Regions from separate parts of the Streptomyces sp. NPDC060366 genome, predicted to be linked through region 1. Evidence: predicted binding sites of a transcription regulator. Region 1 holds the regulator's gene; the other holds the start of a gene.
What was found. Region 1 encodes HspR, which represses chaperone genes until heat shock. Its sites were predicted from a motif close to TTGAGNNNNNNNNNCTCAA; they were not measured.

Region 1 (16,003 bases):
GGCCGTGACGCCAACAAGGGCGTCAACCCGGACGAGGTCGTGGCCATCGGTGCCGCGCTCCAGGCCGGTGTCCTCAAGGGCGAGGTCAAGGACGTCCTGCTGCTCGACGTCACCCCGCTGTCTCTTGGTATCGAGACCAAGGGCGGCATCATGACCAAGCTCATCGAGCGCAACACCACGATCCCGACGAAGCGCTCCGAGATCTTCACGACGGCCGAGGACAACCAGCCGTCGGTGCAGATCCAGGTCTACCAGGGCGAGCGCGAGATCGCGGCGTACAACAAGAAGCTTGGAATGTTCGAGCTGACCGGACTGCCGCCCGCCCCGCGCGGTGTGCCGCAGATCGAGGTCGCCTTCGACATCGACGCCAACGGCATCATGCACGTGGCCGCGAAGGACCTCGGCACCGGCAAGGAGCAGAAGATGACCGTCACCGGTGGCTCCTCGCTGCCGAAGGACGAGGTCAACCGGATGCGTGAAGAGGCCGAGCAGTACGCGGACGAGGACCACCGCCGCCGCGAGGCCGCCGAGACCCGCAACCAGGCCGAACAGCTCGTCTACCAGACCGAGAAGTTCCTCAAGGACAACGAGGACAAGGTCCCCGGTGACGTGAAGGAAGAGGTCGAGACCTCCATCGGCGAGCTGAAGGAGAAGCTCAAGGGTGAGGACACGGCCGAGATCCGTACGGCCACGGAGAAGGTCGCCGCCGTCTCGCAGAAGCTCGGCCAGGCCATGTACGCCAACGCCCAGGCCGACGGTGCCACCGACGCCCCGGGCACGGAGCAGGCCGGTCCCGCCGGCGGCACCGACGCCGCGGACGACGTCGTGGACGCCGAGATCGTCGACGACGAGAAGCCCAAGAAGGACGGTGCCGCGTGACGGAGGAGACTCCGGGCTTCGAAGAGGAGCCCGACGTCCCTTCAGGCGCCACCCCCGAAGACGCCGCGCCGAAGGCCGCCGAGTCGGACTCCGCGAAGGAGACCGGCCCGGCGGCCCCCCCGGCAGGGGACGTACAACAAGACGCGACACAGACCGCGCTGATCGCTCAGCTGGACCAGGTCCGTACGGCGCTCGGCGAGCGCACGGCAGACCTCCAGCGGCTTCAGGCCGAGTACCAGAACTACCGCCGCCGGGTCGAGCGGGACCGGGTCACGGTCAAGGAGATCGCCGTCGCGAGCCTCCTTACCGAGCTGCTGCCCGTGCTCGACGACATCGGGCGCGCCCGGGAACACGACGAGCTGGTGGGCGGGTTCAAGTCGGTGGCGGAATCGCTGGAGACGGTGGCCGCGAAGATGGGCCTCCAGCAGTTCGGCAAGGAGGGCGAGCCCTTCGACCCGACGATCCACGAGGCCCTGATGCACAGCTACGCGCCGGATGTCACCGAAGACACGTGCGTCGCGATCCTGCAGCCTGGGTACCGGTTCGGCGAGCGGACCATCAGGCCCGCGCGCGTCGCCGTGGCGGAGCCCCAGCCGGGGGTCCAGCCCGGGGAGAAGGCGAAGTCCGCCGACGAGCCGGACACGGACGAGGAGAGCGGTGGCCCGGACGAGGGCTGACGTGCGGCCCCGCGGTACGGGACGTGCGGACGGCGGTACGGATGGGCAGTACGCATGACAGGCAGTACGCATGACGGGCAGTGAGGAGGGACGTCGGGAATGAGTACCAAGGACTTCGTGGAGAAGGACTACTACAAGGTTCTCGGCGTCCCCAAGGACGCCACCGAGGCCGAGATCAAGAAGGCGTACCGGAAGCTCGCCCGCGAGTTCCACCCGGACGCCAACAAGGGTGACGCCAAGGCCGAGGAGCGCTTCAAGCAGATCTCCGAGGCCAACGACGTGCTCGGCGACCCCAAGCGGCGCAAGGAGTACGACGAGGCGCGCTCGCTCTTCGGCAACGGTGGCGGCTTCCGGGCCGGCCCCGGTGCCGGGGGCGGCGGCGGGTCCTTCAACTTCGACCTGGGCGACCTCTTCGGAGGCGGGCCCCAGGGCGGCGGCCAGGGACCCCAGGGCCAGAGCGGCGCCGGCGGCTTCGGCGGCGGGCTCGGGGACGTGTTCGGCGGCCTCTTCAACCGAGGCGGTCCCGGCACGGGCACGCGTACGCAGCCGCGCCGCGGCCAGGACATCGAGTCCGAGGTGACGCTCAGCTTCACCGAGGCGGTCGACGGGGCCACGGTTCCGCTGCGGATGTCCAGCCAGGCTCCCTGCAAGGCGTGTTCGGGCACCGGCGACAAGAACGGTTCGCCGCGGGTCTGCCCGACCTGCGTCGGCACCGGGCAGGTGTCGCGCGGCACGGGCGGCGGTTTCTCGCTGACCGACCCGTGCGTGGACTGCAAGGGCCGTGGGCTGATCGCCCAGGACCCGTGCGACGTCTGCAAGGGCAGCGGCCGTGCCAAGTCCTCGCGGACCATGCAGGTCCGGATCCCGGCGGGCGTCAGTGACGGCCAGCGGATCCGGCTGCGCGGCAAGGGCGCTCCCGGTGAGCGCGGCGGTCCGGCGGGCGACCTGTACGTGGTCGTCCATGTCGGCTCGCACCCGGTCTTCGGCCGCAAGGACGACAACCTCACCGTCACCGTGCCGGTCACCTTCGTGGAGGCGGCGCTCGGCGGCGAGGTCAAGGTCCCGACGCTGGGCGGGCCGGCGGTCACCCTGAAACTGCCCGCGGGCACGCCCAACGGCCGTACGATGCGCGCCCGGGGGAAGGGTGCCGTACGCAAGGACGGCAGCCGTGGCGACCTCCTGGTCACCGTCGAGGTGGTCGTCCCCAAGGATCTCGGCGCCGAGGCTCGTGACGCGCTGGAGACCTACCGGAAGGCGACCGTGGGGGAGAACCCGCGGGACGAGCTGTTCCAGGCAGCGAAGGGAGCGTGACTCCAATGGACGGGGTCGGGCGGCGTCGACCGCACTCATCGTTCAACCAGGCCTTTGAGCTGACCGAAGAGTCGCCGGTCTACGTCATCTCGGTGGCGGCCCAGCTCTCCGGGCTGCACCCACAGACACTGCGCCAGTACGACCGGCTTGGCCTGGTCTCGCCGGACCGTACGGCGGGCCGCGGCAGGCGTTACTCGGCGCGCGACATCGAACTGCTCCGGCAGGTGCAGCAGTTGTCGCAGGACGAGGGCATCAACCTGGCCGGGATCAAGCGGATCATCGAGCTGGAGAACCAGGTCGCGGCGCTCCAGGCGCGCGTGGCGGAGCTCGGCGCGGCGGTGGACGGCGCGGCGGCGGCGATGCGCCAGCGCGAGGCCCAGGTGCACGCGTCGTACCGGCGGGACCTGGTGCCGTATCAGGACGTGCAGCAGACGAGCGCGCTGGTGGTGTGGCGGCCGAAGCCGAAGCTGTCGTCGGACTAGGTCGTGTCCGGCGGATCGGACAGGACCTGGTCGGAGCCTGACGTGTGAAGGCCCGGCGCCTCCCGGAGAGATCCGGGGGGCGCCGGGCCTTCGTCCTGTGGCCGGGGTGGAGGTGCCTGGGTACCCGCCAGGCCCGACCGGACCAGCAGGGCGCCGAGATGGGTACGGCTGGAGGCGCCGAGGGCCTGCATCAGTTTGGCTATGTGGGAGCGGCAGGTACGGACGCTGATGCCCATCTTGCGGGCGACCGCCTCGTCGGTGGTGCCCTCGACGAGGAGTCGCGCGATGCCACGCTGGACCGCGGTGACCGGGGTGTCCGGGGCCGTCGAGGTCAGGTGCTCCGTCAGCGGTGTGCCTTGGGCCCACAGGACGTCGTAGACCTGGACGAGGTACGTGACCAGGGCGGGGTGCCGGATCTCCAGGGCGGTGGTCCGTTCCGCGTTGGCGGGGATGAGCGCCATCTCGCGGTCGACGATGATCAGCCGCTCCACGGTCTGCTCGACGGTGCGTACCTCCAGCCGGCCGGTCGGTACCCGCGTCATGTAGTCCTTGAGGTGCGGGCTGTAGCGCGCCGGGTGCTGGTAGATGTGGCGGAGCCGGGCACCCTGCTCGATGGCCGTGAGGGAGTTCCTGAGTCCCTGCTCCATGGCTGTCTTCGTCCGGTTGCCGCCCGGCTGCGCCGTCAGGATCTCCGACGTGGCGGCGGCCGACGCCTCCCTCAGGACGGAGCTGATGAGCGGCAGTCCTTCGAGGACGGTGATGGAGAGGTTGGGGTCCTCGCTCGGCACGGTCATCAGGGGTGCCAGGGAGTCGGCGAGGACGGCGGTGAGCCGTACCCGTTCGTGGATCTCCCGCGTGATGGGAAGCAGGAGATGCGCCAAGGCGGCCGACGGGGGTACGGGGCGCAGCCAGTCGGCGTCCCTGGGGTCCGGGTGCAGCAGCGCCATGTCCATCAGGCAGGGAGCGGCGGTCAGTTCGCCGCGGCCGATCCCGTCGTTGCGCAGGGCCGCCGTGTAGAGCCGTACGGCCTCGTCGCACAGCTCCCGATCGCCATGTGGATGCGCCCGCTTTGGTCTGGTTCCTCCCATTTGGGTACCCCCCTGTTTCTGCAATGCAGGAAGATGGCGGTGGTGGAATTCTAGCTACCGGGGGATCGTTGTCGGTGGCTGGGAGTGGCCAACTTCCGGGGCGGGTGTGCGTGTCAGTGGTCCTGGTCGAGCATCCCCGACTGGGCGATGAGATAGCCGAGTTGGGCGCGGCTGCCACTTCCGAGCGTCGTGTTGAGCTTGGCGATGTGCGCACGGCAGGTGCGTACGTTCATGCCGAGCCGACGTGCGATCGCCTCGTCCACGTGGCCGTCGACCAGGAGTTTGGCGATGGAGCGCTGGATGCTGGTGATGCCGTCCATCTCCGGCGCGTACGACAACGGTTCGTCCCAAGGGGTCCCGTGGAGCCAGAACTGCTCGAACACGCCGACGAGATACTGGACGAGGCCTTCGTGGCGCAGCTCCAGAGCGATCCTGCGGTCGCTGCGGGCGGGGACGAACGCCACTTTGCGGTCGACGATGATCAGCCGTTCGATGATCTCTTCAAGGGTCCGCACTTCCACCCCGCGCGAGCCGACGCGTTCCACGTAGGCCAGCGTGGACGGGTGATGGCGGGCGGTGTGCTGGTACAGGGTGCGCATCTTCACCCCCCTGCTGATCAGTGGGCGAACCCTGCGGAGCCCTTCCTCGAGGACATCGGGTGCGCGCCCGCTGCCCGGCTGGACGGTGAGCAGTTCCTCGGTGCATTCGCCGGTGACGCGGTCCAGGGTCGAGTTGATGAGGCTCAGCCCTTCGAGCACGGTGATGGCATGCGTGGCCGACGGATCCATGGCTGTGAGGGTCATGAACGGCTCGAAGGTGTCGGCCAGGGAGATCGCCAGCTGCCGGCGTTCCTGGATTTCCCGCTCGATGGGATGCGTGAGCTGGTTCAGCGCGATCGCCGGAGGGACCGGGCGCAGCCACTGGAACTCGTCGGGGTCCGGGCGTAGCAGGGCCAAGTCGAGCAGGCAGGGCGCCCCTTGCGCGTCTGAGCGGGACAGCCGGCCGTGGCGCAAAGCCGCCGCATAGAGGTTTTTACCCACTTCGCACAGTTCGCCTAGCCCATGCTTGTGCCCCGTATTGCCCTGCTCTGACTCCATATGCCACCCCCTCAGGGTCCTGAATTACAGGAACATGATGCCCGTGCTTGCTGGTGGAAGCGTTCAGAGTGAGCCATCGTCTTAATCGCGGGGGGAGGGATGATGATCAGAATGGGGTGGAGATCTTCCATGAAGAGGATGGTTCGCGCGCTTTGCGCACTCGCTTTCGTGGCAGCGACAGCAAGTGTTCTCGTTGCCGGTGGTGACCTCTCGGCGGACGCCCAGTCGTCGTCTTTCTCGATGACCGCGCTGCCCGGTGAGCCCACTTGGGACAGCGCACCGGCGGACTTGGGCGCATGACCGTCCCGCCGGACGACAGGGTCTTTCGGCGTGAGATGGCCTCGGCCTACCGGTCCGGGTGGCACTTCATCGATCTCGTCACGGCGATCCCACACCGTGGTGACTCGCTGATGGTCACGCTGTTCGGAGAGCCCGTGGTCGTCGTCCGCGAGGAGGACGAGGACGTCCGTGCCTACCGGTGTCTGAGGAAGCCTCGGGGGGCGCCGCAGCCCGTACGCTGCGCGATTCGGTACGACATGATTTTCGTCAATCTCGACCAGCGTGACCACCAGCTGGTCGAACCACAGACCATTTCCGCCACCCCCCGCAGTGCCTGAGCGATTCCCCCGTCGTAGTAGATCGCTCGGGCGCTTCCCCCACACAGCGGCGCCATCGTGGACCTGAAACGCGATGGCGCCGCTGTGCTGTCCGCGTGCGGGGCCGGCGTGCCGCGCGCCGCGTGGTGGCGGCGTTCGCGGGGTGCGCGTCATCCTCTGCCCAGCGCGCGGTCGACGGCGATCTCGATGACGACCCGGTCCGGGTTGGGCGCCGGCACGCGCTCGTAGCGGGCCGCGTAACGGCCTACGGCGTCCGCGACCCGATCGGCCTCCGTGTGTACCGTCGCGAGGCCCTCAAGCGTCGCCCAGCGCCCGCCGTGGACCTGGCAGACCGCGACCCGCGCTCCGTCGGGGCCCGCCGCCAGGATGTTGCCGACCTTCGTCGAGTTCTTGTTGGTGATGACACGTGCCAGCCCGGCCTCCGGTTCGTACGTCACGCCCACCGGCACCACGTGCGGTGTGCCGTCCGGCCGGAGTGTGGTCAGGGTGCACAGGTGGCGCTCTCCCCAGAAGGCGAGATATTCGGGGTCGGGATCGCGTACGTCTTGGGCCATGCCGGAAGAATAGGCGCGTATCGGCCTCCGAGGTGCGGGGCGGCGGGAGTTGGTCCGCGAGGACGGCCGGCCGCCGGACGTTCCTCGCGCGCCTTGAGTGGAATAGACTCAACTTTGCGTACGTTGGGTGGGTCAGGTCCCGGGGGTTGAGGGGCGGGCCCGAGTCGAGGAGGAGAGACCGCACGTGGACGCCGAGCTGACGAACAAGAGCAAGGACGCGTTCAACGCCGCCACCGAGCGCGCGGTGTCGGCCGGCCATGCCGATCTGACACCCGCGCACCTGCTGCTCGCGCTGCTGGCCGGCGAGGAGAACGAGAACATCACCGACCTGCTCGTCGCGGTCGACGCCGACCAGGCTGAGGTACGGTCCGGGGCGGACCGGGTGCTGGCCGAGCTGGCCAGCGTGCGGGGCTCCACCGTCGCGCCGCCGCAGCCCGACCGCAGGCTGCTCGCCGTCGTCGGCGACGCCGGCAAGCGGGCCAGGAAGCTGGGCGACGACTACGTCTCGACCGAGCACCTGCTCATCGGGATCGCGGCCGAGGGCGGCAAGGCCGGGGACGTACTGGACCGGCAGGGAGCCGGTGCGAAGAAGCTGCTGGAAGCGTTCGAGAAGGCAAGGGGAGGACGCCGGGTGACCACGCCCGACCCGGAGGGCCAGTACAAGGCCCTGGAGAAGTTCGGCACCGACTTCACGGCAGCGGCGCGCCTGGGCAGGCTCGACCCTGTCATCGGCCGGGACCAGGAGATCCGCCGCGTCGTACAGGTGCTGTCGCGCCGTACGAAGAACAACCCCGTACTGATCGGCGAGCCCGGCGTCGGCAAGACTGCCGTGGTGGAAGGGCTCGCGCAGCGCATCGTCAAGGGCGATGTGCCGGAGTCCCTGAAGAACAAGAAGCTGGTCTCCCTGGACCTCGGCGCGATGGTCGCGGGCGCCAAGTACCGCGGTGAGTTCGAGGAACGGCTGAAGACCGTCCTGTCCGAGATCAAGGAGAGCGACGGGCAGATCATCACGTTCATCGACGAACTGCACACCGTCGTGGGCGCGGGCGCCGGCGGCGACTCCGCCATGGACGCGGGCAACATGCTCAAGCCCATGCTGGCCCGCGGCGAGCTGCGCATGGTCGGTGCGACGACCCTGGACGAGTACCGGGAGCGCATCGAGAAGGACGCGGCGCTTGAGCGGCGTTTCCAGCAGGTGCTGATCGCCGAGCCGAACGTCGAGGACACGATCGCGATCCTGCGCGGGCTCAAGGGCCGGTACGAGGCGCACCACAAGGTGCGGATCGCGGACGCCGCGCTGGTGGCCGCCGCCGCCCTCTCCGACCGCTACATCACCTCGCGCTTCCTGCCCGACAAGGCCATCGACCTCGTCGACGAGGCCGCGTCCCGCCTCCGTATGGAGATCGACTCCTCGCCCGTCGAGATCGATGAACTCCAGAGGTCGGTCGACCGCCTCCGTATGGAGGAGCTGGCCCTCAAGAACGAGTCGGACCCCGCGTCGAAGCAGCGTCTGGAGAAGCTGCGCCGCGACCTCGCCGACCGTGAGGAGGAGCTGCGCGGGCTCGACGCGCGCTGGCAGAAGGAGCGGCAGGGCCTCAACCGCGTCGGCGAGCTGAAGGAGAAGCTGGACGAGCTGCGGGGGAAGGCGGAGCGCGCGGAGCTCGACAACGACCTCGGCACCGCGTCCAAGCTGCTGCACGGTGAGATCCCGGCTGTGGAACGGGAGTTGGAGACCGCGGCAGAGGCGGAGCAGGAAGCCGCCACGGACACCATGGTCAAGGAGGAGGTCGGCCCGGACGACATCGCCGACGTCGTCGGCTCGTGGACCGGGATCCCGGCCGGGCGGCTCCTGGAGGGCGAGACGCGCAAGCTCCTCCGTATGGAGGCCGGGCTGGGGAACCGGCTGATCGGTCAGACCGAGGCGGTCGAGGCGGTGTCGGACGCGGTACGGCGCACCCGCGCGGGCATCGCGGACCCGGACCGGCCCACCGGCTCGTTCCTCTTCCTCGGACCGACCGGTGTCGGCAAGACCGAACTGGCCAAGGCGCTGGCCGACTTCCTCTTCGACGACGAGCGGGCCATGGTCCGTATCGACATGAGCGAGTACGGCGAGAAGCACTCGGTGGCCCGGCTCGTCGGCGCGCCGCCCGGATACGTCGGCTACGAGGAGGGCGGCCAGCTCACCGAGGCCGTCCGCCGCAGGCCGTACAGCGTGGTCCTGCTGGACGAGGTCGAGAAGGCGCACCCGGAGGTCTTCGACGTCCTGCTCCAGGTCCTCGACGACGGCCGGCTCACCGACGGCCAGGGCCGGACCGTGGACTTCCGCAACACCATCCTGATCCTCACGTCGAACCTCGGCAGCCAGTACCTGGTCGATCCGATCCCCTCGGCGGAGACGAAGAAGGAGCAGGTGCTGGAAGCCGTACGGAACTCCTTCAAGCCGGAGTTCCTGAACCGGCTGGACGATCTCGTGGTCTTCTCGGCCCTCTCCAAGGAGGAGCTGGCCCGGATCGCCGAACTCCAGATCGCCCGCCTCGCCAAGCGCCTGGCGGACCGGCGTCTCACGCTCGACATCACCCCGGAAGCCCTCACCTGGCTCGCCGACAAGGGCAACGACCCGGCGTACGGCGCGCGCCCGCTGCGCCGCCTCATCCAGACGGCGATCGGCGACCGGCTGGCGAAGGAGATCCTCTCGGGCGAGGTCATGGACGGTGACACCGTGCGGGTGGAGCGCGTGGAGGACGAGCTGATCGTGGGGCCGGTGACGCGTGGGGAGGAGCCGGAGGACGCGGTGGCGGAGGACGCGGCGGCGGGGTCCGGGCCGGACGCGCCTTCTTTGGAGAAGACGCCGTAAGACGCTGCGAGGCACGGCAGGTCGCAGGCCCGTCACCCGCGTGGTGGCGGGCCTGCGCGCTCGCCGTCGCGTGGGCCGTCGCGCGGACCTTCCTGTGATTGCCGACGGGGTGCAGGGTTTCCGCCCGGGGATCGCGGCTAGGGTCGTCGTCAGACAACGGCATGCCATCCTCAGGAGAATCCAGCGATGACCATCGACCCGTCCTCGATTCCGAATTTCGGGGCCCAGCCCCAGCCGCAGGCTGCGGGAACGGCGGGCCCTGTCGTCCCCGACCAGGATCTGGTCAAGCAGCTTCTCGACCAGATGGAGCTGAAGTACGTCGTCGACGACGAGGGTGACCTCGCGGCGCCGTGGGAGGAATTCCGTACGTACTTCATGTTCCGCGGCGAGGGTGACCAGCAGGTCTTCTCCGTGCGGACGTTCTACGACCGGCCGCACGCCATCGATGACAAGCCCAAGATCCTCGACGCGATCGACGACTGGAACCGCCGCACGCTGTGGCCCAAGGTCTACAGCCACGTGCACGAGGAGGAGGACGGCGGCACCACGACCGTCCGGCTCATCGGCGAGGCCCAGATGCTGATCGGCACCGGGGTCAGCCTGGAGCACTTCGTGTCGTCGACCGTCAGCTGGGTGCGGGCGTCGATCGAGTTCGACAAGTGGATCGTTGAGACCTTCGGGCTGACTCCGGCGGAGGAGAAGCCCGCCGAGGACAAGCCGGCCGACGACGCCTGACGCGCCTGACGACGCCTGACGACCTGACGACAACGTCCGAGGGTCGTTACAGCGGCATCGGGGCCAGCGTCAGCAGGTACGTCCCGTAGCAGCACGACAGCCCGGCGAGGGCGGCGATCACGACGATCGCGGCCCTCGGCCGGGCTTTTGTGAGCGCGCACGCGAGCGGGAGCAGCAGCGGGAACGCGGGCAGCAGGAAGCGCGGCTTGGACTCGAAGAATCCGCCACCGCCGACCGCGATCAGGAGCAGGACCCCCGCGTACACGAGCAGTGGCAGGGGCGGGCGATTCTCCCGGTCCACGAGGAGCAGAGCGAAGAGCAGTACGGCCGCGGCGACGATCAACGCGGTCATGGGGGAGGCGAGTTCGGTGGGCCGTAGCGCGACGTCCCGTACGTTGACCATGTTGTCGACACCGAGGTCGAAGCGGGACCGCCAGCCTGCCTGCACGGCGAAGTAGCCACTGAGCGGATCGCCGGTGCGTAAGCCCACCCAGAGTACGTAACCGCCCCAGCCGAGCGGCGCGACGACGGCCCCGGCCCAGAGGCGCCAGGGGGCGTGGGCGCGGCGCTTCCACAGTTCGTACGCCGCCGCGACGCACACCGCCGCGGCGATCGCGATCCCGTTGGGCCGGGACAGACCCGCGAGCGCGGCCAGCGAACCCGCCCACAGCCAGCGGCCGGTGAGCACCGCGTACAGGGAGAAGGCGGCGAAGGCGGTGAGGAGCGGTTCCGTGTACGCGATGGAGAGCACGACCGAGTGGGGCAGCAGGCCCCACAGGAGCACCAGGACGGCCGCGGTGGTACGGCCCTGGAGGCGCTCGCCGAGAAGGTAGACGGCAAAGGCGGCGGCTGCCGCGGCGGCCCAGGAGAGCAGCAGGGCGGCGGTGCCGCCGTCGAGGGGGAGGACGGTGGTGACGGCGCGTACGAGGCCGGGGTAGAGCGGGAAGAACGCCATGTCGCTGTGGACGGCGCCGTCGGTGAAGTGGAGGGTGTGACCGTAGCCGTCGGCGGCGATCCTCGTGTACCAGACGGAGTCCCAGGTGCGGGTGAGGAGTTGGGACGGGGAGCGGCCGATGTGCTCGGCCCACAGGCACAGGACGAGCAGGCCGGTGAGGCGGGCGGCGGCGAACAGTCCGAGCGCGGGGGCGGCACGGCGGAGGGCGGAGGCGAGGCGGGCGGCGCGCCGGCGGGGGACGCGTCGGGGGATGAGGGCGGTGAAGGTGACGGCCGGTGGGGCGGCCGGCCCGGAGGCCCGTGCGGGGGCCTTTCGGGTGGCCGGTGGGACGGCGTCGGCGGCGTCGAGCGTGTCGGCGGACAGGGGGCACCTCCGTGCGCGCGTGATCGGTCGAACCGACCTTCCGCGCCACTCGCACACCGCGCGACCGCTGAGCCGCCGACCGGGTACGAAGGCGGGCCGTACGAGGGGTGCGCGGGGTTGGGCGGCGTGTCGCCGTGACAGGTGGTGGGCGTGGGCGGGTTGCGGGCGGTGGGTCGGCCGAGGCGCGCCTGCGTGGGCGCGGTACCGGCGGCCGGGGCGGGCGGCGGTGCTTTGGGGGGCACGCCCTCGGGCCCATGCCCGCCCTGCGGGGGAGAGCGATCATGCGCCCTGCGTCGCAGTCGCCTTGACGAGTCGTCAGCCGTCCCGCCGGGCGGATGGCTGCGCTTCGCGCGCATGCCCTGGGCGAGCTGGAGAGGTCCCGCCCCGGCCAGTGCTCAGGTCTCGAACGGGTCGTCGTCGGTGTCGAACAGGCCCGCCTTGCGGAACATCTCCGAGAGCCGGTCGCCGGTGTCCATCGACAGTGGGCCCGCGCCGTCCGCCTGTTCCAGCCCCACCAGCACCGCCAGGTCCCGGCCGTGTACGTCCACCGCCGACTCCACCAGCGATGCCAGCGCCTCCATCGACTCGTGCGCCCTGGACCGGGCCACCAGTGCGCAGCCGGCCGCGATCAGGGCGGCGGGCCACCACCACGCGGCGAGGGCGAGATAGGCGAGCGACCAGGCGCCGAGGCGTGCCGATGCCGTGAAGGACGTGCGGGCGGCCTCGATCTGGCGTTGGGCCGGTTCGGGGAGGATCAGCCACAGGCGGGGCCAGACGGCGTCGAGGTCGAGGCCGTACACCGCCTCGACCCGTTCGCCGGCCGCCTGGAGCCGGTCGCCGTACCAGGTGGGGCGGCTCGGGGGAACCAGGCCGATACGGGCGCGGGCCAGGTCCAGTCGGCGGATTTCCGCGGCCGGGGTCGCCGGGTCGCGGATCGCGGCGTTCCGTTCCCGGGTGAGGCGTTCCCAGGCCCTGAGGCGGTCGCGTCGGCGGCGGTTGTCGAAGGCGGAACGGCTCTCACGTAGCCAGAAGCTCTCGACGGCGGATCCGAGGAACTGCGCGGCCAGCGACAGTGCGGTGGTGATCAGCAGGACGGCGGCGACCGCCACCGCCGCTGTTCCTGCGCGGTCCAGGACCGGCCGCGCCGTCAGGTCGTCCAGGGCTTCGCCCAGCCGGTGGACGTCGTACCAGTGGGCATGCCCGAGGATCGTGCCGGAGGCGAGTACGCCCAGGAAGAGCGCGCCGGGCAGTACGAGGAGGTTGAGCCAGCGCTCGGTGAGTTTGGTGCCGAGCGTGACCAGGAGTTGATTCACCGGCGCGGTCGCGCGTTCACGTGGTCGAGTCCGGGCGCAGGCGCACCTTGCGCATCTGCGCGCCGTTGAGCGCGCACGGGGGCGCCGGCCGCAGGTCCCTGGTCGGTTCACGGCGCGTGCAGGGCTCCGTACCGGGACAGACCGCGACCTTGATCGTCGTCCGGAGACCGGGGAGCCTGGACCCGGGGGGCGGCTCGCCGAGGATTCCCCGGACGTAGCCGAGCAGTCCCCGTGAGTCCCCCGACCTCCGCAGCGCGTCGTCCAACGCCTCGAAGGCGTCATCGAGTCGGCCGGAGCCGGAGCCGGAGCCCGTGCTCATGCTCGTCGCGACAAGTGCCCTGGCCCGCTCGACGGCCCGAGCGACCCCGTCGTCCGTGCGTCGCGGCGCGTGCGGGTCCGTGAGCAGCACGCACAGCGCCGCGATGCGATCGGCGCGAAGACGCTCCCCGTGCGCCGGGTCCGGGTCCGGAATCGGTGCCGTCATGGCGGCAAGTCTGCCTCGATCACGCACGCTTGGCATCCGATTGAACACAATGGGTCAGTGGGACGGATGAGCGGTGGGTGTGAGCGGGGAGGGCGTCAAGGGTGAGTACGCGTCGGGAGCGTCTGCTGACCGCGATTGTCGAACGGCTGACTCGGGCCGATCAACAGGGCGACGACGCACTTCTGTTCGGCCCGGAGGCCGACGCCGAACTGGGCGCGCTCCTGCGCGGCTGCGACCTCCGTACCGACATGCAGGCCCGGTACGCGGCCGGTTGGCTGTACTGGTACCGCTGCGCGGCGCTCGGCGAGGGGCACGGCGCGGAGGAGGGCAGCTGTGCGGGGATGCTGCTGTATCCCGTCTGGGTGCACGACCGGGACGCCGTACCAACGGAGTTGGCGGGATCCTGGGCCGCACAGCCCCCGGAACTCTGGCCCGACCCCACCGCGGCGGACGGACCGGAGGAGTGGAGCATGGTGTGCCTGGCCGCCACGGCGACCGGTCAGGGCCGTCAACTGCCCGGACAGCCACCCGAGATGGCGAAGGCCCTCGAAGCGGCGGGCGCCACCGACATCGTGCGCGCGCAGGCGATCGGCGCGGGACGGCTCTCCGTGCTCGCCACCGAGGACGACGACCCGCAACGCGCCTTCCGGGTCGCCGGGCTGGCCGATGCGCTGGCTGCGGCGGCACACGCCTGGGACGACGACGGGCTGCGGCAGGAGTCGGTGCTCCTCGCCGACGAGGCGTTACGGCTCCAGCGCCGCGCCGTGCGGAGCACTCCGGCCGATGACCCTGCCCGGCTGCCACGGCTGAGCAATCACGGGCTGTTGCTGGTCCGGCGATACGAACGCACGTTCGACCCCGAGGACTTGGCGGAGGCGGTCGGGATCGCCCGAGACGTCCTGGCCCAGACGGATGACGGTGACTCCGATGTGCCCCGGTACCGAAGCATCCTGGCACGGGCGTTGAGCCTGTGGCTCGCCCGGTCGGGCGGTGCGGACGAGGAGTTCGATGAGGTCGTCGACCTGTACCGGCGAGCCGCGCCCGGCGATCCGAACGGGCCGAGTGCGGGTCTGAGCAATCTCGGTGGCGCCCTCCTGAACCGGTACGAGGTGACGGGCGCGGTGCGCGACCTCGAGGAGGCGATCGCCGTGCTGACCCGGGCGCTCCGGGAGTCGGGGGCCGAGCCGGAGGACCGGTCACGGGCGGCCGGACAACTGGCACTCGCCCTGCGTGCGCGCCACGCGCTCCTCGGAGACGTACGGGACCTGAAGGAGGCACAGCGTCTCACCGGGGAAGCGCCGCGCGACGCCTCCGAGACGCCCGGCCGCGCGCTCCAGCGGCTGGTCAACTCCGCGCTGGAGCTGCGTGGGCGGTACGAGCGCGGCCTGGGCGACCCGGAAGACCTCCGTACCGCGGCGGCGACGCTGCGCCAGGCGCTCGCGATGCTCCCCGCCGGTCACGACTCCCGGCCGAGCGTGCTGAACAACCTCGGCAGCGTCCTCAACTCGCTCAACCAACAGTCCGCCGCCGTCGAGGTGTTGACCGAGGCGGTCGACGCGCTGCGCGAGTCCGTGCGCGAGACTCCCGACGGTCACCACCAGCTCGGCGCACGGATGCTCAATCTCAGTGCCGCACTGATGCTCCGTCACGACCGGTTGCAGGACTCGGAGGACCTCACGGAGTCGCTGGACTGTCGTCGGCGCGCGATGGCACTGCCCGGCACCTCCCCCGTGCGCCGCGCCGCGATCCTGTCGGCGACGGGTGCGGCGTTGATGCGTGCCGCCGAACGTACGCGTGACCCGGCCACCGCCGATCAGGCGGTGGAGCACCTCAGGGCGGCCCTGGAGCTGACCGGCGCGACCGATCCGCTGCTGCCGAGACGGCGGTTGGGGCTGTCGATCACCCTCCTGGCGCGCCTCGGGATCACCGGCCGCCGGCGCGATCTGCGGGAGGCGCGGGAGGTTGTGGACGCGTTGCTCGCCGCACTGCCCGCGGGGTCGCCGATGCGGGGCAATGTGCTGGTGGTGGCCGCCGGTGTCCGGCGGATCGCGCTGGAGAACGGGCGGATGTCGTCGTCCGGGCACGAGCGGGTGGTCGCCCTGCTGCGGGAGGCGGCGGACGTGACACCGCCCGGCCATCCGAACCTCACGCCCCGGCTGGCCCAGCTCGGTGCGGTCCTGGCCGAACGGTACGAACGTACGCACGAGATGGGCGATCTCCGGGAGGCCGTCGGGGCTTTCCGCGAGGCCGCACTCGAACCGCAGTGCCCGCCGTCCGAACGGCTCGACGCGGCCTGGATGTGGGCCCGTGGCGGGTTGGACCTCGGACGGCCCGATCTGGCGCTGAAGGGCTACGTCGTCACCGTCGACCTGATGCCGGCCGTCTCGCCGCGCCATCTGCTCCGCGACGACCAGGAGTTACGGCTCGGCGCGACCGCGGGACTGGGCGCGGAGGCCGCGGCCTGCGCGATCCGGTGCGATGAACCGGGGCTCGCGGTAAGGCTGTTGGAGCAGGCGCGCGGAGTGCTGCTGGCACAGGCCTTCGACGCGAACAGTGACTTGACAGAGCTGGCGCGCAAGGCACCTGAGCTGGCA
Region 2 (16,003 bases), on a different contig from region 1:
ATCGCCTTGGGGATCGGACAGGCCGTCCCGCAAACGGAGGTGATGGTGTGTCAGGCAGGCTTCTGCGGTCGATCTGTACGGCGGCTCTCGCCGTCCTCGCGGCGGTCCCGTGCGCGGCGCCGGCCGGCGCCGAACCCACTCCCGTCGCCGTGCCCGAAGGCACACCCGAAGACGTCCCCGTCGACGTTCACGGGAGCACCGCCGGGAGCACCGCCGAGAACGCCCCGGAGAGCGGCCCAAGCGGCGACGGCGCACCACGCGACGTCTCCGAACTGCTCACCGAGATGCGCAGGCTGTACCAGCAGGCCGAGGAGGCCACCGAGGCCTACAACGCCACCGAGGTGAAGCTCACCGCCCAGCGGGCCGAGGCGAAGAAGGTCGGCGCGGGCCTCACCGACGCCCGCAAGGCGCTGGTCCGCAGCCGCGCCCAGGCGGGGCTGCTGGCCCGCCGGCAGTACCAGGGCACCTCGGAACTCTCCTCCTACGTCCAGCTCCTGCTCACCGACGACCCTCAACGCGCCCTCGACCAGAAGCATCTGATGGACCGTGCGCAGCGCGACCGGCTGTCGACCGTCGCGCGGCTGACGAACGGCGAGAGGCGCGCCGACACCCTCGCGGCACGGTCCCGGAAGGCACTGGACGAGCAGAAGGCACTGGCCGCGAAGCAGAAGAAGCAGCGCGACACGGTCAAGGCGAAGCTGACGGACGTCGAGAAGATGCTCGCGTCGCTCACCACCGAGCAGATCGCCGCGATCGCCGAACGCGAGGACGCCGACACCGACAAGGCGCAGGAGAAGCTGATCACCTCCGGCGCGCTCGGCCAGGCGGCCGGCGGGGACACGAGCATCGGCACGAGCCCGCGGGCGCCGTCGGCCGAGGGCGACGAGGCGCTGACGTACGCCGTCGAACAGATCGGCAAGCCCTACCAGTGGGGCGCGGACGGTCCGGAGGCGTACGACTGCTCGGGACTGACCTCGCGGGCCTGGACGCGCGCCGGGGTCGCCGTGCCCCGTACGAGCCAGGAGCAGTGGGCCGAGCTGGAGAGGGTGCAGCTGAGCGAGCTGCGTCCGGGCGATCTGGTGGTGTACTTCCCGAAGGCCACCCATGTGGCGATGTACCTCGGCGACGGGAAGGTGATTCACGCCCCGCGTCCGGGGGCCCGGGTGAAGGTCTCCCCCATCGCGTCGAACCCGCTGCTCGGCGCCGTACGGCCGGACCCGGACGCCGGGTCGCTCGACACGGCGTCGTACGTACCGCCGGAGCTGCCGCCGGGCGCCACCGAGGGCGACGACACCGGCAACGACTCGGAATCCGCGCCCACGTCCACGCCCGCGGGCCGGACTTTCTAGCGGGGCCCGTCAGTCGGTCGCGGCCTCGTCGACCGCCGCCAGATACGCCTCGGTCTTCCGCGCGTCGTAGAAGAAGTTCTCGAAGTCCGACGGATCGTCGAAGCCGTTCGCGAACCGGTCCGCGACCGGCTGGAGCCGGGACGCCGCCCCGAACATGTTCAGCACATGCTCGGGCGGCGGGGCGAGCATCGTGTTCGTCCACTTCGTGGCGTGCCGCGCGCTCTCCCAGTGGCGGTCGAACGTCGCCTGCATCCACGCCTCGTCGAACTCCCGGTCGCCGTGCGACACGATCGACTCCAGATACGAGGCGGCGCACTTCGAGGCCGAGTTGGAGCCCTGGCCGGTGACGGGATCGTTCGCGACGACGACGTCGGCGACCCCGAGGACCAGCCCGCCGCCCGGCAGCCGTCCGATCGGATGCCGGACGGTGGGCGTGTAGCGGCCGGCCAACGTGGCGTTCGCGTCGGTCAGTTCGACCTTGGTGGCGCGGGCGTACTCCCAGGGCGTGTACCGCTCCATCAGCTCCAGCGTCAGCGAGAGATGGTCCGCCGGGTCCCTGATGCCCTCGAAGACGTCGAGCGGTCCGCCCGGTACGCCCTCCCAGAACAGGATGTCGGCCCGGCCGGTGAAGGTCAGCGTCGGCATCACGAACAGCTCGCCGACGCCGGGCACGAGATTGCAGCGGACGGCGTCGAACTCCGGGTGTTCGGGGCGCGGGCCCAGACCGTGGACGTACGCGACGGAGAGCGCCCGCTGCGGCGTGGCGTACGGGGAGCGGGAGGCGTCCCTGGCGAACATCGCGACCAGTTCGCCCTTGCCGGCCGAGACGAGGACGAGGTCGTAGGCGCGCGAGAAGTAGTCGAGATCGGACACGGCCGCGCCGTGGATGACGAGTTGGCCGCCGCGCTGGGCGAACGTCTCCATCCAGCCGGCCATCTTCACCCGTTGGTCGACGGACTGGGCGATCCCGTCCAGCATGCCCACCCAGTCGACCGGGCGGGAGGAGTCGGGCGCGGCGACCGAGACGCCGAGGCCCTCGACACGCGGGGCCTGGGACTCCCAGAAGCCGAGCTGGAGGTCACGCTCGTGCTGGAGGGCGGTGTGGAACATGCACTGGGTCGACATGACCCGGCCGCACCGGATCTCGTCCGCCGTGCGGTTGGACATCAGAGTGATCTCGTAGCCGAGCGACTGAAGTCCGAGGGCGAGCTGGAGGCCGGACTGGCCGGCTCCGACGACGAGTATCTTCCGCATGGCGGGTTCTCCGTTTGTCTGCTTCCTACTGGTTGTCACTGCCCGCTGCGGGCTAGGTCGTGTCTGCAAAGTGGCGCCGTCCGCCCGCAGGGCGGTGCCCGCGGCGGCTGGTGCGGTGCATCGCGAGGCGGAGGATCGGTCTTGTGGATGGACCAGCCGTACTCGGCCGACTCCGACAACGCGGCGAGGCGCCGTGCCAGGCGTCGCGGGCCAGGCGGGACTTCGAAGACACGGCCTAGGTCCTGTCCGGCGCTTCGAGGGCGTGACCCACCAGGGTCAGCAGCGATTCGACGACCGTGATCCGTTTACGCGCGTCCATGATCATCACGGGTACGCCCACCGGTACCGACAGCGCCTCCCGTACGTCCCGGACCTCGAACGACTCGGTGCCCTCGAAGTGGTTGACGGCCACCACGTACGGCAGGCCGCGGCTCTCGAAGTAGTCGAGCGCCGGGAAGCAGTCGGCGAGCCTGCGGGTGTCGGCCAGGACGACGGCGCCGATCGCGCCGCGCACCAGGTCGTCCCACATGAACCAGAAACGCTGCTGACCGGGGGTGCCGAAGACGTACAGCACGAGGTCGTCGTCGAGCGTGAGGCGGCCGAAGTCCATCGCGACGGTCGTGGTGGTCTTCTCGGGGGTGGCCGCGAGATCGTCGGTCCCCTCACTGGCGCTGGTCATCACGGCCTCGGTGCGCAGCGGCCTGACCTCGGAGACCGATCCGACGAAGGTCGTCTTGCCGACACCGAAGCCGCCCGCGACCACGATCTTGGTCGCTATGGGTGCCCTCGTGCGGTCCAACTGCCAGTCGCGCGGCGCTTCTTCCCCGGCGTCCCGCACGTCCGACGAGTCAGAGGCGGCGGAGTCCACCCAGCACCCTTTCCAGCAACGCCCGGTCGGGGTGGTCGCTGCCGTGACCGGTCCCGTACACCCGGACCCTTCCCTGGTCGGCCAGATCGCTGAGCAGGACCCGGACGACTCCCAGCGGTATCTTGAGCAGCGCCGAGATCTCGGCGACCGTCCGCATCCGTCTGCACAGTTCGACGATGGCGCGCATCTCCGGCATGACGCGCGACGCGGGCCCGTCGCCGTTCGTCAACTCCTTGCGCTCCTCGGGAGCTTCGAGCGCGGCGACGAACGTCTCGACCAGCAGCACATGCCCGAAGCGCGTTCTGCCACCCGTCAGGGAGTACGGGCGAACGCGCGCGATGCGGCGGTCCGTGCCGCGCGACGGAAGCCCGAGGGCACCGGGCCCACGAACGGGCCCGGACGAAGACGCCGGCCCCGACATCGACGCCGACACCGATGTCATTGGGCGCTCTCCATCGACTTGCGCAGCTCGCTGCGGAGTTCGGGGGTGAGTACGTGTCCGGCGCGGCCGACGAACATCGCCATGTGGTAGGCGACGACGTGCATGTCGCAGTCGGCGCCGGCGTGCAGGCCGAGCAGCGAACCGTCGCTGATCGACATGACGAAGACGGTGCCCTCCGCCATGGCGACCATCGTGTGCTTGACGCCGCCGGTGTCCATCAGCTCGGCGGCGCCGAGGGTGAGACTGCTGATGCCGGAGATGATGGTGGCGAGGTCGGCGCTGGAGCCGCGCGGGCTCTCGCTCCCGGCCTCGCTGTCCGGCGCGTCGTGCCGCGCGGGGTCCGAGGACAGCAGCAGGAGTCCGTCGGACGAGACGACCGCCACGGAGCGTGCTCCCCGCACCTCCTCGACGAGATTCGTCAACAGCCAGTGGAGATTGCGGGCTTCGCTACTCAGTCCGAATGTGCCGGTCGCCGTCAACTGCGTGCCTCCTCGACAGTTTCCCCCGTCTCATGCGTACGCGCGTCGGTCCCCTCCGCCGCTTCCGTCTGCCGCGGTACTGAACTGTTCTGCTTCTGCACTTCGGTCTGCTCCAAGAGCTCGGCGTCGGCGTCGCGCTTGCCGGCCTTGGCTCCCCGGTGAAAGCCACCGAGCCTGCGGCGCAGCGCGTCCGCGTCGACGCTACCCGTCCGATCGTCCGTCGTGGAGGCGGACTTGACCGCTTTCGGGGTGCGCTTGGGCAGTCCCTTGTCGGTGACGGCGGGCGGGCCGGCGTCGGTGACCGGCTCCGTTGACGTCTCGGCGGACGGCTCCGCCTCGTCCGTCCCGCCCGTCTCGTCCGTCCGATCCGTCTCTTCCGTCTCAGGGGCTGAGACAGCCGGGGCGTCGGCCACGTCGGTGACGTCGTCCGCGCTGTCGTCCGCGTTGTCGTCAGTGACGTCGTCCGCGGCATCGGCGACCCGCTCGTGCGTGTCGGGGCCGATGGCGTACGGGTCGTCGGCCGGGTCCTCGGGCGCCGTCACCAACGGGTCACGGTCCGAACGGCCGGGCAGCACATTGGAGTTGGCCTCCGCCACCGATCCCGGCAGCGTCAGCACCGGCGCCGCGCCCGCCGACGTCACCCGGTGCGGTGCCGCGATCGGCCCGGCCGACGGCAGCAGGGCCTGCGGCAGTACGACGACCGCCGCGATCCCGCCCTGCTGGTGCTCGCGCAGCGTGATCTCCACGCCGTGGCGCGTGGCGAGCAGGGCGGCGACGCGCAGACCGAGCCCGTCCCCTTCGCCATCGGCGGTGGCGGTGGCGGTGGCGGTGGCGGTCTGCTTCACGGCCTTGGCCGTCTCCGCCTGCTTCGACTTCGGCTTGGCCTTCGACTTCGACGGCTCGTGCGCGTCCGGGTCGGCGAGCCGCTCGTTGAGTTCGGCGATCCGCGCCGCCGACATGCCGATGCCCCGGTCCTGCACGGAGAGCATCGCGTCACCGCTCTCCAGCAGCCAGCCCGAGAGTTCGACCCGGGTGTCGGGCGGCGAGAACGACGTGGCGTTCTCCAGGAGTTCGGCGACGAGATGGCTGATGTCGTCCGCGGCGAAGCCGGCCAGCTGGGCGTGCGGCGGCAGCGACCGGATGGTGATGCGCTCGTACTTGTCGATCTCGCTGACAGCCGCGCGCAGGACGTCGACGAGCGGCACGGGGCCCGCGTAACTCCCGCCGTACTCGTGCCCGGCGAACATCAGCATGTTCTCGCTGTGCCGGCGCATCACCGTGGCCATGTGGTCGATCTGGAAGAGGACACCGAGCCGGTCCGGGTCCTGTTCGCGCTCCTCCAAGGTCTCGATGACACCGAGTTGACGCTCCACGAGACCGAGCGTGCGCAGCGAGAGATTGACGAACGTGTGGTGGACGGTGTGCCGCAGCGCTTCGAGTTGCGCGGTGATGTCGGCCGCCCGCTGCTGGAGTTCGGTGCGCTGGTCGGCCATCGACTGCCGGGCGCCGATCAGTCCGGTGCGGTCGCTGTTGAGCTTCTCGGCGCGGGCGGACACGTCGAGGAACTTGGCGTGCAGGCTGTTGAGCGACCGGACGACCTGGCCGAACTCGTCGTTGCGGCCGGTGAAGCGGACCGGTTCCCCGGTCGCGGGCTCGGCGGCCAGACGGGCCGCTCCGATACGGACGACGGCGAGCGGTCTGGTGAGCGTACGGGCGATGGCGGTGGACACCCCGACCGAGACGATCAGCAGGCCGCCGAGGAGGGCGATGCCGAGCTCCAGCGAGGTGACTCCGTCGTCGCGGAGCTGCTCCAGCCGCTTGAGCTGGCTGGAACCGATGCCCGACTCGACTCCGCGCATCTGCTCGATGCGGCTGGACAGCGACGACTCGACCTTCTCCTGATTGGCGTCGCGGTCGCTGTCGGACAGCTCGGGGCTGTCGGTGAGGCGGGTCAGATACTTCTCCGCCGCCGTCACCTCGGGACCGGTGACGGTCGTCGCGAGGGAGTCGCGCGCCCTGGCGCCCGCCGACTGGTCGAAGTCGGCGAGGGAGGCGAGTTCATGGACGCGGGCCTGCTGGGCGGCGGCGCTGAGCGCGTCGCGCGTGCGGTCGCTCTCGGCGGCGTCCCCGTCGTCGGCCGGCTGGACGGGGAGGCCGGTGACGGGGTCGAACCGCGGCTCGGCGCTCTCCGGCGCCGGGACGGCGAGCGCGGCCAGCAGCAGACCGCGGGTGGCCGACGCCTGCTCGACGGCGCGGCCGAGCGCGGCGGGGGCACGGGTGCCGTCGGCGGCCTCGGGGGGCGTCTGCTCGGCGACCTCGTCGCTGATGGCGTGCAGTTTGGCGATGACGTCCGTGTAGGCCTGGTACGCCTCCAGGGCGGCGCCCTTGCCGGTGAGGGCGGTGCGGCGGATGGACGGGACGGTGGACAGGTCCCTGCGCAGTCCGGGGGAGGCGGACTCGTCGATCTCGTCGATCTGCCGGTCGACGCGGGTGGCCGGGTCGCCGCCCGGGGCGCCGTCGGCCCCGTCGTCGTCCGCCCCGTCCTTTTCGCCGTCGGCCTTGTCGCTCTCGGCCTCCTCGCGGCCCCCGGCGATGTGTACGACGACTTCGTCGCGCTCGTCGGCGAGGGAGTGGGCGAGGACGGCCGTCTGCCGGTTCAGCTCGGCGAGGGTGACCAGGCGCTGGGTGTCGGTCAGTTCGGCCGATGCGGCCAGGACGGCGGGCAGACCCGCCGCCACGACGGTGACACCGACGACGGCGACCGCGGCGACGAGCCGGCTGCGTACCCGTACGGGCCGGCCGGCCGGAACCTCGGGGGCGTCGGCGGAACCGGCCGTCCCCGTCTTACGGGGCTCTGCCGAGCCCTGGGACCCGCCGCGCGTGCCGCCCTTGCCCCGAGGCCGCTTCTTCTGCACCGGTGCTCGCATTCTTGACTCGTCCGCCCATGAAGCAGAGGTGACGTCCGGTCACACCGGACAACCCCTCCACCCCTGGCACGGCTTCCGACCATTCCAGCGTTTCTCGGAGGGGGCGCGTTTCGGCTGCTCCGCCACCTGAACGAGTGAACATCAAGGAGGAGTTGGCGAACAACTCGCGCGAGCGCGCGTCCACGGTGCGCACGGTGGGGCGGTTGGAAGTTACGCGTGAGCTTTGGCAAGATGCCCGGTCGCATCGACACGGAACTGATCATTCCGATCGTGGGGACGGTGACTCCGACGCCGCGCGGAGGAGCGCCCCGCACACCGGGCCGACGCGTGTCGCGGTACGCCGGCCGCCGCCTCCGTACCGAGGCGCACGTGCCCGCGCGGGCACGGCCGGACACCCCGCGGACACGGCCGAGGCGTCCGGCGGGGGCGGGCGGCCCGTCCGGCAGACTGGGGTCCATGCGCATCGACATCGCCACCGCCCCCGGCAGCCATCCCCGCCCGAACGAGGACTGGACAGCCGTGGCCGCGCCCTCGGCGGGCAGCGGCGGGACGCTGATCGCGCTGGACGGCGTGACGCCTCCGCCGAACGGTGACGGCTGTGTGCACGGCGTCCCGTGGTTCACCGCCCGGCTGGGCGGGGCGCTGACCGAACTGTCAGCCTCCCGGCGGGAGATGTCCCTCGCCGACGCCCTCGCGGAGTCGATCCGGCGTACGGCCGACGCCCACCGTGACACGTGTGACCTTTCTCACCCCCGAACGCCCCAGGCAACCGTCGTCATGGTGCGCTGGGACACGGACACGGTCGAGCACCTCGTCCTCTCGGACTCCACCCTCCTTCTGGAGTCGCCGGACGGTGCTGTGCGGGCCGTCGTGGACGACCGGCTGGACCGTGTCCCGCGCTCGGTCCGCCGGCAGGCCGCCGCGACGGACGCGCTGCGGAACGCCGAGGGCGGCTTCTTCACCGCGGCCGTCGACCCGGACGTGGCGGCGAAGGCCGTGACGGGGCGGACACCGGCCGCACAGGTACGTACCGCCGTGGCGCTCACCGACGGCGCCGCGCGCTGGGTCGAGGTGTTCCGGGAGGGCGACTGGGCGGACTGCCTGGCGCTCGTCAGGAAGAGCGGACCGCAGGAGCTGATCGACCGGGTGCGGGCGGCGGAGTCCGCGGACCCGGACGGGGTGGCCTTCCGGCGGGGCAAGCCGTACGACGACGCGACGGTCGTGTACGTGGAGCCGTAGGCCCCCTTCGGATGCGCCCCCGAGGGCCGGCTCAGCTCTCGGCGCGCGCGTTCAACTGGTGCAGCAGCCGCGCCAGTTCGGCGACCTCCGCCCGGTCCCAGTCGGCGAGCTTGCGTACGTACCGCTCGCGCCGCGCGTCCCGCACCCGGCGGAAGCGCGCGACCCCCTCGCCGGTGAGCCGGACCAGCGAGGCGCGCCCGTCGGCCGGATCGGGCTCGCGTGTGACGAGTCCGAGCCCTTCCAACGCGTGCAGTTGACGGCTCATCGTCGCCTTGCCGACCCCGAAATAGGCGGCGAGATCGGTGGCCCGCTGATGACCGGTCTCCTCCAGCCGTACGAGAAGTCCGTAGGCGGCCGGCTCCAGTTCGGGGTGGACCTCGCGGGCCATCTCACCGGAATTGGCTCTGGCGCGCCGCAGAAAGACCGCCAACTCACGCTCCAGCGCCAGGAATTCGTGGTCCACATCACTTTTCCCGGCCGGTTCCGGTTCATTGGCCGTACCGTCTCCGTGCACGTCAGTACCCAGCACACCCATCGCGCGTTTTCCCGCTCCTGAAGGTTTTCCGTCTCCGAGGCCCATTGCCGCGGCTCCGTCATTATTTCGCAGGTTATGTACCGGCGACAGCGGCCCCGGCCCGCACGCGCGCGAGGTGGGCCCCCGGCACCGAGTGCCGGGGGCCCACCTGCCGCTGTCGCGTGGAGCGTCTCGCGCCTTAGGCGGCGATCGGGATCTCCGCCGGCGCCGTCGCCGACGAGAGCGCGATCTCCAGGACCTGGCGTACATCCGTCACCGGGTGGACCTCCAGCTTGTCCAGGATCTCGGCGGGGACGTCGTCCAGGTCCGCCTCGTTCCGCTTCGGGATGACGACCGTCGTGATGCCCGCCCGGTGGGCGGCCAGCAGCTTCTGCTTCAGGCCGCCGATGGGCAGCACACGCCCGGTCAGCGAGACCTCACCGGTCATGGCGACATCCGTACGGGCCTGGCGTCCGCTCAGCAGCGAGGCGAGCGCCGTCGTCATCGTGATGCCCGCGCTCGGGCCGTCCTTGGGCACCGCGCCCGCCGGGAAGTGGATGTGCACGCCCCGGTCCTTCAGGTCGGCCACCGGCAGTTCCAGTTCGGCGCCGTGCGAGCGCAGGAAGGACAGCGCGATCTGCGCCGACTCCTTCATGACGTCGCCGAGCTGTCCGGTCAGGGTGAGACCCGAACCGCCCGTCTCCGGGTCGGCCAGCGACGCCTCCACGAAGAGGACGTCTCCGCCGGCGCCGGTGACGGCGAGGCCCGTGGCCACACCGGGCACGGCTGTACGGCGCTCGGCCGGGTCCTGGGCGGACTCGGGCACGTGGTGCGGCCGGCCGATCAGCCCGCGCAGATCGCCGTCTCCTACGGAGAGCGGCAGTTCGCGCTCGCCCAGCTCGTGCTGTGCGGCGACCTTGCGGAGCAGTCTGGCGATGGAGCGTTCGAGGTTACGTACGCCCGCTTCGCGGGTGTACTCGCCCGCCAGCTTGCGCAGCGCCTCGTCCTCCAGCGTCACCTCGCCGGTCTCCAGACCGGCCCGCTCCAGCTGCCTCGGCAGCAGGTGGTCGCGGGCGATGACGACCTTCTCGTCCTCGGTGTAGCCGTCGAGACGCACCAGCTCCATCCGGTCGAGCAGAGCCTCGGGGATGGACTCCAGGACGTTCGCGGTGGCGAGGAAGACCACGTCGGAGAGGTCGAGTTCGACCTCCAGGTAGTGGTCGCGGAAGGTGTGGTTCTGCGCCGGGTCGAGGACTTCGAGGAGGGCGGCGGCCGGGTCGCCCCGGTAGTCGGAGCCGACCTTGTCGATCTCGTCGAGCAGGACGACCGGGTTCATCGAACCGGCCTCCTTGATCGCCCGGACGATACGGCCCGGAAGCGCGCCCACGTACGTACGCCGGTGGCCGCGGATCTCCGCCTCGTCACGGACACCGCCGAGCGCGACACGGACGAAGGAACGCCCCATGGCGTGCGCGACGGACTCGCCGAGCGAGGTCTTGCCGACGCCGGGCGGACCGACGAGGGCGAGGACGGCGCCGCCGCGGCGGCCTCCGACCACACCGAGCCCGCGGTCGTCGCGGCGCTTGCGGACGGCCAGGTACTCCGTGATCCGCTCCTTCACGTCCTCCAGGCCCGCGTGCTCGGCGTCGAGGACGCGCTGGGCGCCCCGGATGTCGTACGCGTCCTTCGACCGCTCGTTCCACGGCAGTTCGAGGACGGTGTCCAGCCAGGTGCGGATCCACGAGCCCTCCGGGCTCTGGTCGGACGACCGCTCCAGCTTGTCGACCTCCTTGAGCGCGGCCTCGCGGACGTGCTCGGGCAGGTCGGCGGCCTCCACGCGGGACCGGTAGTCGTCGGACTCGTCCTCGGGGTCGCCGTTGAGCTCGGACAGCTCCCTGCGTACGGCGTCGAGCTGGCGTCGCAGCAGGAACTCGCGCTGCTGTTTGTCGACGCCCTCCTGGACGTCCTTGGCGATGGACTCGGCGACGTCCTGCTCGGCGAAGTGCTCACGGAGCTGGTCGGTCGCCGTCTTCAGGCGGGCGACCGGGTCGGCCGTCTCCAGCAGCTCGACCTTCTGGGCCGTGCTGAGGAACGGCGAGTATCCGGCGTTGTCGGCGAGCTGCGAGACGTCGTCGATCTGCTGGACGCGGTCCACGACCTGCCAGGCGCCGCGCTTCTTCAGCCAGTCGGTGGCGAGAGCCTTGTATTCCTTGATCAGTTCGGTGACGGAACCGGGCAGCGGGTCGGGCACGGTCTCCTCGACACGCAGCCCCTCGACCCACAGGGCCCGGCCGGGCCCGGTCGTACCGGCGCCGATCCTGACGCGGCCCCTGCCGCGGATCAGGGCGCCGGGGTCGCCGTCGGAGAGCCTGCCGACCTGCTCGACGGTCCCGAGGACGCCGGTCCCCGCGTACGCCCCGTCGAGGCGCGGCACGAGCAGCACCTTCGGCTTTCCCCCGTCGGAGCCGTCGCCCGCGGCCGCCTGGGCGGCCTCCACGGCGGCACGTACTTCGGTGTCGGACAGGTCCAGCGGCACCACCATCCCCGGCAGCACGACCTCGTCGTCGAGCGGCAGCACGGGCAGGGTGAGCGGTGTGGACGTGGCAGCCATGGTCTCCCCTTCGGCAGTCAAAACTTGAGCTATGTCGACTCAATGCTTGTGAGCCTGCCGTTGTTCCCCGGATACCTGGGGAGGGTGTTCGCTCTGAGCGATCGGGCCCCTGACCGCCTTGCCCCGGCACCGCCCCGAATCCCGCCCGGCGGAAAGCAGTCGCGCACCGACGGGGCATGGGATGTAATAAGCCCATGGACAGTTCAACCATTACTTCCGTGTGGGTCGCGGGATGGGCCGTCAACCGCTCGACACCGGCGCCGGTCGTGGAGCCGTGGGGCTACCGCATCGATGTCGGACTGCCCGGCCATGTGTTCCGGCACGTCCTTCCCGAGCCCGACGAGCCCTCCGTAAGGAAGCTCTGCGAGAGCGTCACCGAGCCCGGAGCCTGGCTGAAAGTACTCGCACCGCCGGAGCGGGTGGCCGAGTGGATCACGCCGGGCTGGACGGTGCCGGACGACCCCGGCCACATGATGTTCCACGCGCTGCGCCGCTCCGTCCCACCGGCCCCGCCCGCCGGCTACACGGTGGAGACGGAGACCCGCGACGGTGTCCTGCGCCTGCGGGTGACGGCCCCCGACGGCTCCCCCGCCGCGCGCGGCCGGATCGCGGGGACGGGCGACGGCCGGACGGCGGTCGTCGACCAGGTCGAGACCTCGGAGAACCACCGCAGGCGCGGCCTCGGCCGGCTGGTGATGCGTACGCTCGAAACGGCCGCCGCCGACGCGGGCGCCACCACCGGCGTCCTCTCCGCCACCAGCGACGGCCTGGGTCTGTACACGTCGCTCGGCTGGCGGCTCCAGGGCCCGCTCACGGGCGTCGTACGCGGGACGGACGACTGACGGCGCCTCCCCCGGGCACACGCCCCGAGAACCGAATTGTCGTCGTCCCGTGCGCCCCGCGAGGATGGCGGCGGACCCGGTTCAGCCGCAGATCTGAGGAGACATCCCCGTGCCCGACCCCACCCCCGACGCTCCCGACGCCCCCGAAGCCCGCCCCGTCACCCTCGACCGGCGCGACGGACCGTACGGCGAGGTCGTCCTGCGGCGGCGGCCCGGCGGTGAGGGCGACGAGGGCGACATCCACGAGATCATCGCCAACGGCACGTTCCTGATGGACACCTCCGACGGCCGCTCCGAGCGGCTGCTGATCGACGCCGCGCAGGCCGCCCTCGCACCAGACCGCCGTGACGGCCTGCCGTCCCTCCTCATCGGCGGGCTCGGTGTCGGTTTCTCGCTCGCGCACGCCGCCGCCGACGACCGCTGGGGCCGGATCGTGGTGGTCGAACGCGAGCAGGCCGTCATCGACTGGCACCACGAGGGACCGCTCGCCCGGATCTCCGGCGCCGCGCTCGGCGACCCGCGCACTGTGATCCTCCACACCGACCTCGTCGAGTACCTGCGTACGGCGGCGGAAGTCACCGACGAGCCCACCGACCACTACGACGCCCTCTGCCTCGACATCGACAACGGGCCGGGCTGGACCGTCACCGACGAGAACGCGAGCCTGTACACACCCGGCGGGCTGGCCGACTGCCTCGCACGGCTCAACCCCGGCGGAGTCCTGGCCGTTTGGTCCGCGCAGCCGTCCCCCGCATTCGAGGAGGCGCTGCGGAATGCCGGTTTCACCGGGGTTAGGACCGAAGAGATCCAAGTTGCCCGAGGAGTGCCTGACGTGGTCCATCTCGCCGTTCGCCCTGCGTAGCCGGGAGCCCTCCGGTGCCTCTACGCTGCTCCCCACACACGGGATCGACATCCTCACGGGGATTGTGGATCGAGGAACACGGATCGCGGAACGTACCAGGGGCGGGGCGATGGAGCAGACACACACCAGCCAGAACGGGGTCGCGGCCACTCCCGGCGCGCAGCGCCGGGTGCTCGTGGTCGAGGACGACGCGACGATCGTGGACGCAATCGCGGCCCGGCTGCGCGCCGAGGGCTTCGTGGTCCAGACCGCGGTCGACGGCCCTGCGGCCGTGGACGCCGCCGAGGCGTGGCAGCCCGACCTGATGGTCCTCGACGTGATGCTGCCCGGCTTCGACGGTCTGGAGGTCTGCCGCCGTGTCCAGGCGCAGCGTCCGGTGCCGGTGCTGATGCTGACGGCACGCGACGACGAGACCGACATGCTCGTGGGGCTCGGTGTCGGGGCCGACGACTACATGACCAAGCCGTTCTCCATGCGGGAGCTGGCGGCGCGGGTGCATGTCCTGCTGCGCCGGGTGGAGCGCGCGGCGCTGGCCGCCGTGACACCGCGCAGCGGCATCCTGCGCCTCGGAGAGCTGGAGATCGACCACGCGCAGCGCCGGGTGCGGGTGCGGGCGGAGGACGTGCATCTGACGCCCACCGAGTTCGACCTGCTGGTCTGCCTGGCGAACACGCCGCGCGCGGTGCTCTCGCGGGAGCAGCTGCTGGCCGAGGTGTGGGACTGGGCGGACGCCTCGGGCACCCGCACGGTCGACAGCCACATCAAGGCCCTGCGCCGGAAGATCGGCGCCGAGCGCATCCGGACGGTGCACGGCGTGGGGTACGCCCTGGAGACACCGGCGCCATGAGCCGGACGCCGGGCGGCGGGGGCGAGCAGGCCGAGGGTCCCGGACGTACGGGACGCGCGGGCCGTACGCCACGGGGTCCGCGCCCCCCGCGCGCCGCGCGCCCGTCGTCGGCCCGTACCGGCGTTCCCCGGCCGGCCAGAGGCGGCTCGCAGCGGCACGACCCGTCCGGCCACGGCGGTCCGGCGCGCAAGGGTCCGGCCCGGATAAGGGCGGGGCACGGGTCTCTCGGCGGGGTGGACGGCGGCGGTCTGCGGCCGTTCTCCATCAAGACCAAGCTCGGCATGCTCGTCGTGGTCTCCGTGCTCATCACCACGGGGCTGCTGATGGTGGCGCTGCGCACCGAGACCGAGCTGCGCTTCATCACGGTCTTCTCCATGATCGCGACGCTGTTGATAACGCAGTTCGTGGCGCACGGTCTGACCGCCCCGCTGGACGAGATGAACACCGTCGCGAAGGGCATCTCGCACGGTGACTACACGCGGCGCGTCAGCGGCGCCGACCGCCGTGACGAGCTGGGCGACCTGGCCTCCACCATCAACCGCATGGCGGACGACCTGGAGGCGGTGGACCGGCACCGCAAGGAGCTGGTCGCCAATGTCTCGCACGAGCTGCGCACGCCGATCGCCGCGCTGCGCGCCGTACTGGAGAACGTGGTGGACGGGGTGTCCGCCGCCGATCCGGAGACGATGCGTACGGCGCTGAAGCAGACCGAGCGGCTGGGCCGGCTGGTGGAGACGCTGCTGGATCTGTCGCGGCTCGACAACGGTGTGCTGCCGCTCAAGGCGCGGCGCTTCGAGGTGTGGCCCTATCTGTCCGGGGTGCTGAAGGAGGCCAATCTCGCGGCCTCGCAGCGCGGTCTCAGCTCGGGTTCCGGCAACCACACCCGTACGGACGTGCATCTGCATCTGGATGTGTCGCCGCCGGAGCTGACGGCGCACGCGGACGCGGAGCGGCTGCACCAGGTGGTGGCGAATCTCATCGACAACGCGGTCAAGCACAGCCCGCCGCACGGCCGGGTGACGGTGCGGGCACGGCGCGGGCACGGTCCGGAGTCGCTGGATCTGGAGATCCAGGACGAGGGACCGGGTATCCCGGAGCCGGAGCGGCACCGGGTCTTCGAGCGTTTCAACCGCGGCAGCGCGCCGTCGCCGCACGGTCCCGGCAGTGACGGCGGTACGGGGCTGGGGCTGGCGATCGCGAGCTGGGCGGTGGATCTGCACGGCGGGCGTATCGGGGTGGCCGAATCCGTACGTGGCTGCCTCATCCAGGTGACACTTCCGGGAATCCCTCGGGCGCGCGGTTGACGTAGGGTTCGAACCGGAGGCACCGAACGAGCGCGTTCTGACGGAAATTCGGTCGGGTGCTGCCGGTCCGGACTCCGTTCAGTCGGTGAAAAGACCGTGTGGCGTCACGGTGCGTCCACAGCTCCGAGGACAGCTCCAAGGAAACCTGGCTCGTTTCCCGCCAATTCCTACGCCGAAACCCGCCTTCCGGTGTGACTTGCATGACGTTGCCCCCGCCCGGTCTGCTCCTCTCGGTCCGGTAGGCGTAGCCTTGATTCCCGCTGTCCATCACCTTGTGAAGCGGAAGAGGGCGGTTGCCGCCGTGTCGTCTCAGTCCCCCAGTAACTCAAGCGTCTCGACCGACCAAACGGGGCAGGACAAGAATCCTGCCGCCGCCTTCGGGCCCAATGAATGGCTCGTCGACGAGATCTACCAGCAGTACCTCCAGGACCCGAATTCGGTCGACCGTGCCTGGTGGGACTTCTT

Region 2: lon (endopeptidase La) is a predicted target of HspR. The motif match lies at 11,708-11,726, and genes of this name have one in related genera.

What each region holds. Positions count from the first base shown of each region.
Region 1 is NZ_JBHXDC010000006.1:246,342-262,344, reverse strand. It holds gene dnaK (molecular chaperone DnaK) at 1-879, shown strand, start outside; gene grpE (nucleotide exchange factor GrpE) at 876-1,556, shown strand; gene dnaJ (molecular chaperone DnaJ) at 1,656-2,867, shown strand; gene ACFWHU_RS17940 (heat shock protein transcriptional repressor HspR) at 2,873-3,349, shown strand; gene ACFWHU_RS17935 (LuxR C-terminal-related transcriptional regulator) at 3,346-4,437, opposite strand; gene ACFWHU_RS17930 (helix-turn-helix transcriptional regulator) at 4,551-5,534, opposite strand; gene ACFWHU_RS17925 (hypothetical protein) at 5,831-6,151, shown strand; gene ACFWHU_RS17920 (pyridoxamine 5'-phosphate oxidase family protein) at 6,301-6,705, opposite strand; partial or broken gene clpB (ATP-dependent chaperone ClpB) at 6,890-9,472, shown strand; gene ACFWHU_RS17910 (YbjN domain-containing protein) at 9,746-10,294, shown strand; gene ACFWHU_RS17905 (mannosyltransferase family protein) at 10,341-11,669, opposite strand; gene ACFWHU_RS17900 (hypothetical protein) at 12,008-12,925, opposite strand; gene ACFWHU_RS17895 (hypothetical protein) at 12,942-13,409, opposite strand; gene ACFWHU_RS17890 (CHAT domain-containing protein) at 13,511-16,003, shown strand, end outside.
Region 2 is NZ_JBHXDC010000003.1:536,191-552,193, reverse strand. It holds gene ACFWHU_RS11410 (NlpC/P60 family protein) at 48-1,349, shown strand; gene ACFWHU_RS11405 (styrene monooxygenase/indole monooxygenase family protein) at 1,359-2,603, opposite strand; gene ACFWHU_RS11400 (ATP/GTP-binding protein) at 2,839-3,471, opposite strand; gene ACFWHU_RS11395 (DUF742 domain-containing protein) at 3,452-3,892, opposite strand; gene ACFWHU_RS11390 (roadblock/LC7 domain-containing protein) at 3,910-4,392, opposite strand; gene ACFWHU_RS11385 (nitrate- and nitrite sensing domain-containing protein) at 4,389-7,307, opposite strand; gene ACFWHU_RS11380 (hypothetical protein) at 7,776-8,558, shown strand; gene ACFWHU_RS11375 (MarR family winged helix-turn-helix transcriptional regulator) at 8,590-9,093, opposite strand; gene lon (endopeptidase La) at 9,272-11,683, opposite strand; gene ACFWHU_RS11365 (GNAT family N-acetyltransferase) at 11,878-12,525, shown strand; gene ACFWHU_RS11360 (spermidine synthase) at 12,635-13,387, shown strand; gene ACFWHU_RS11355 (response regulator transcription factor) at 13,497-14,234, shown strand; gene ACFWHU_RS11350 (ATP-binding protein) at 14,516-15,538, shown strand; gene ACFWHU_RS11345 (multifunctional oxoglutarate decarboxylase/oxoglutarate dehydrogenase thiamine pyrophosphate-binding subunit/dihydrolipoyllysine-residue succinyltransferase subunit) at 15,840-16,003, shown strand, end outside.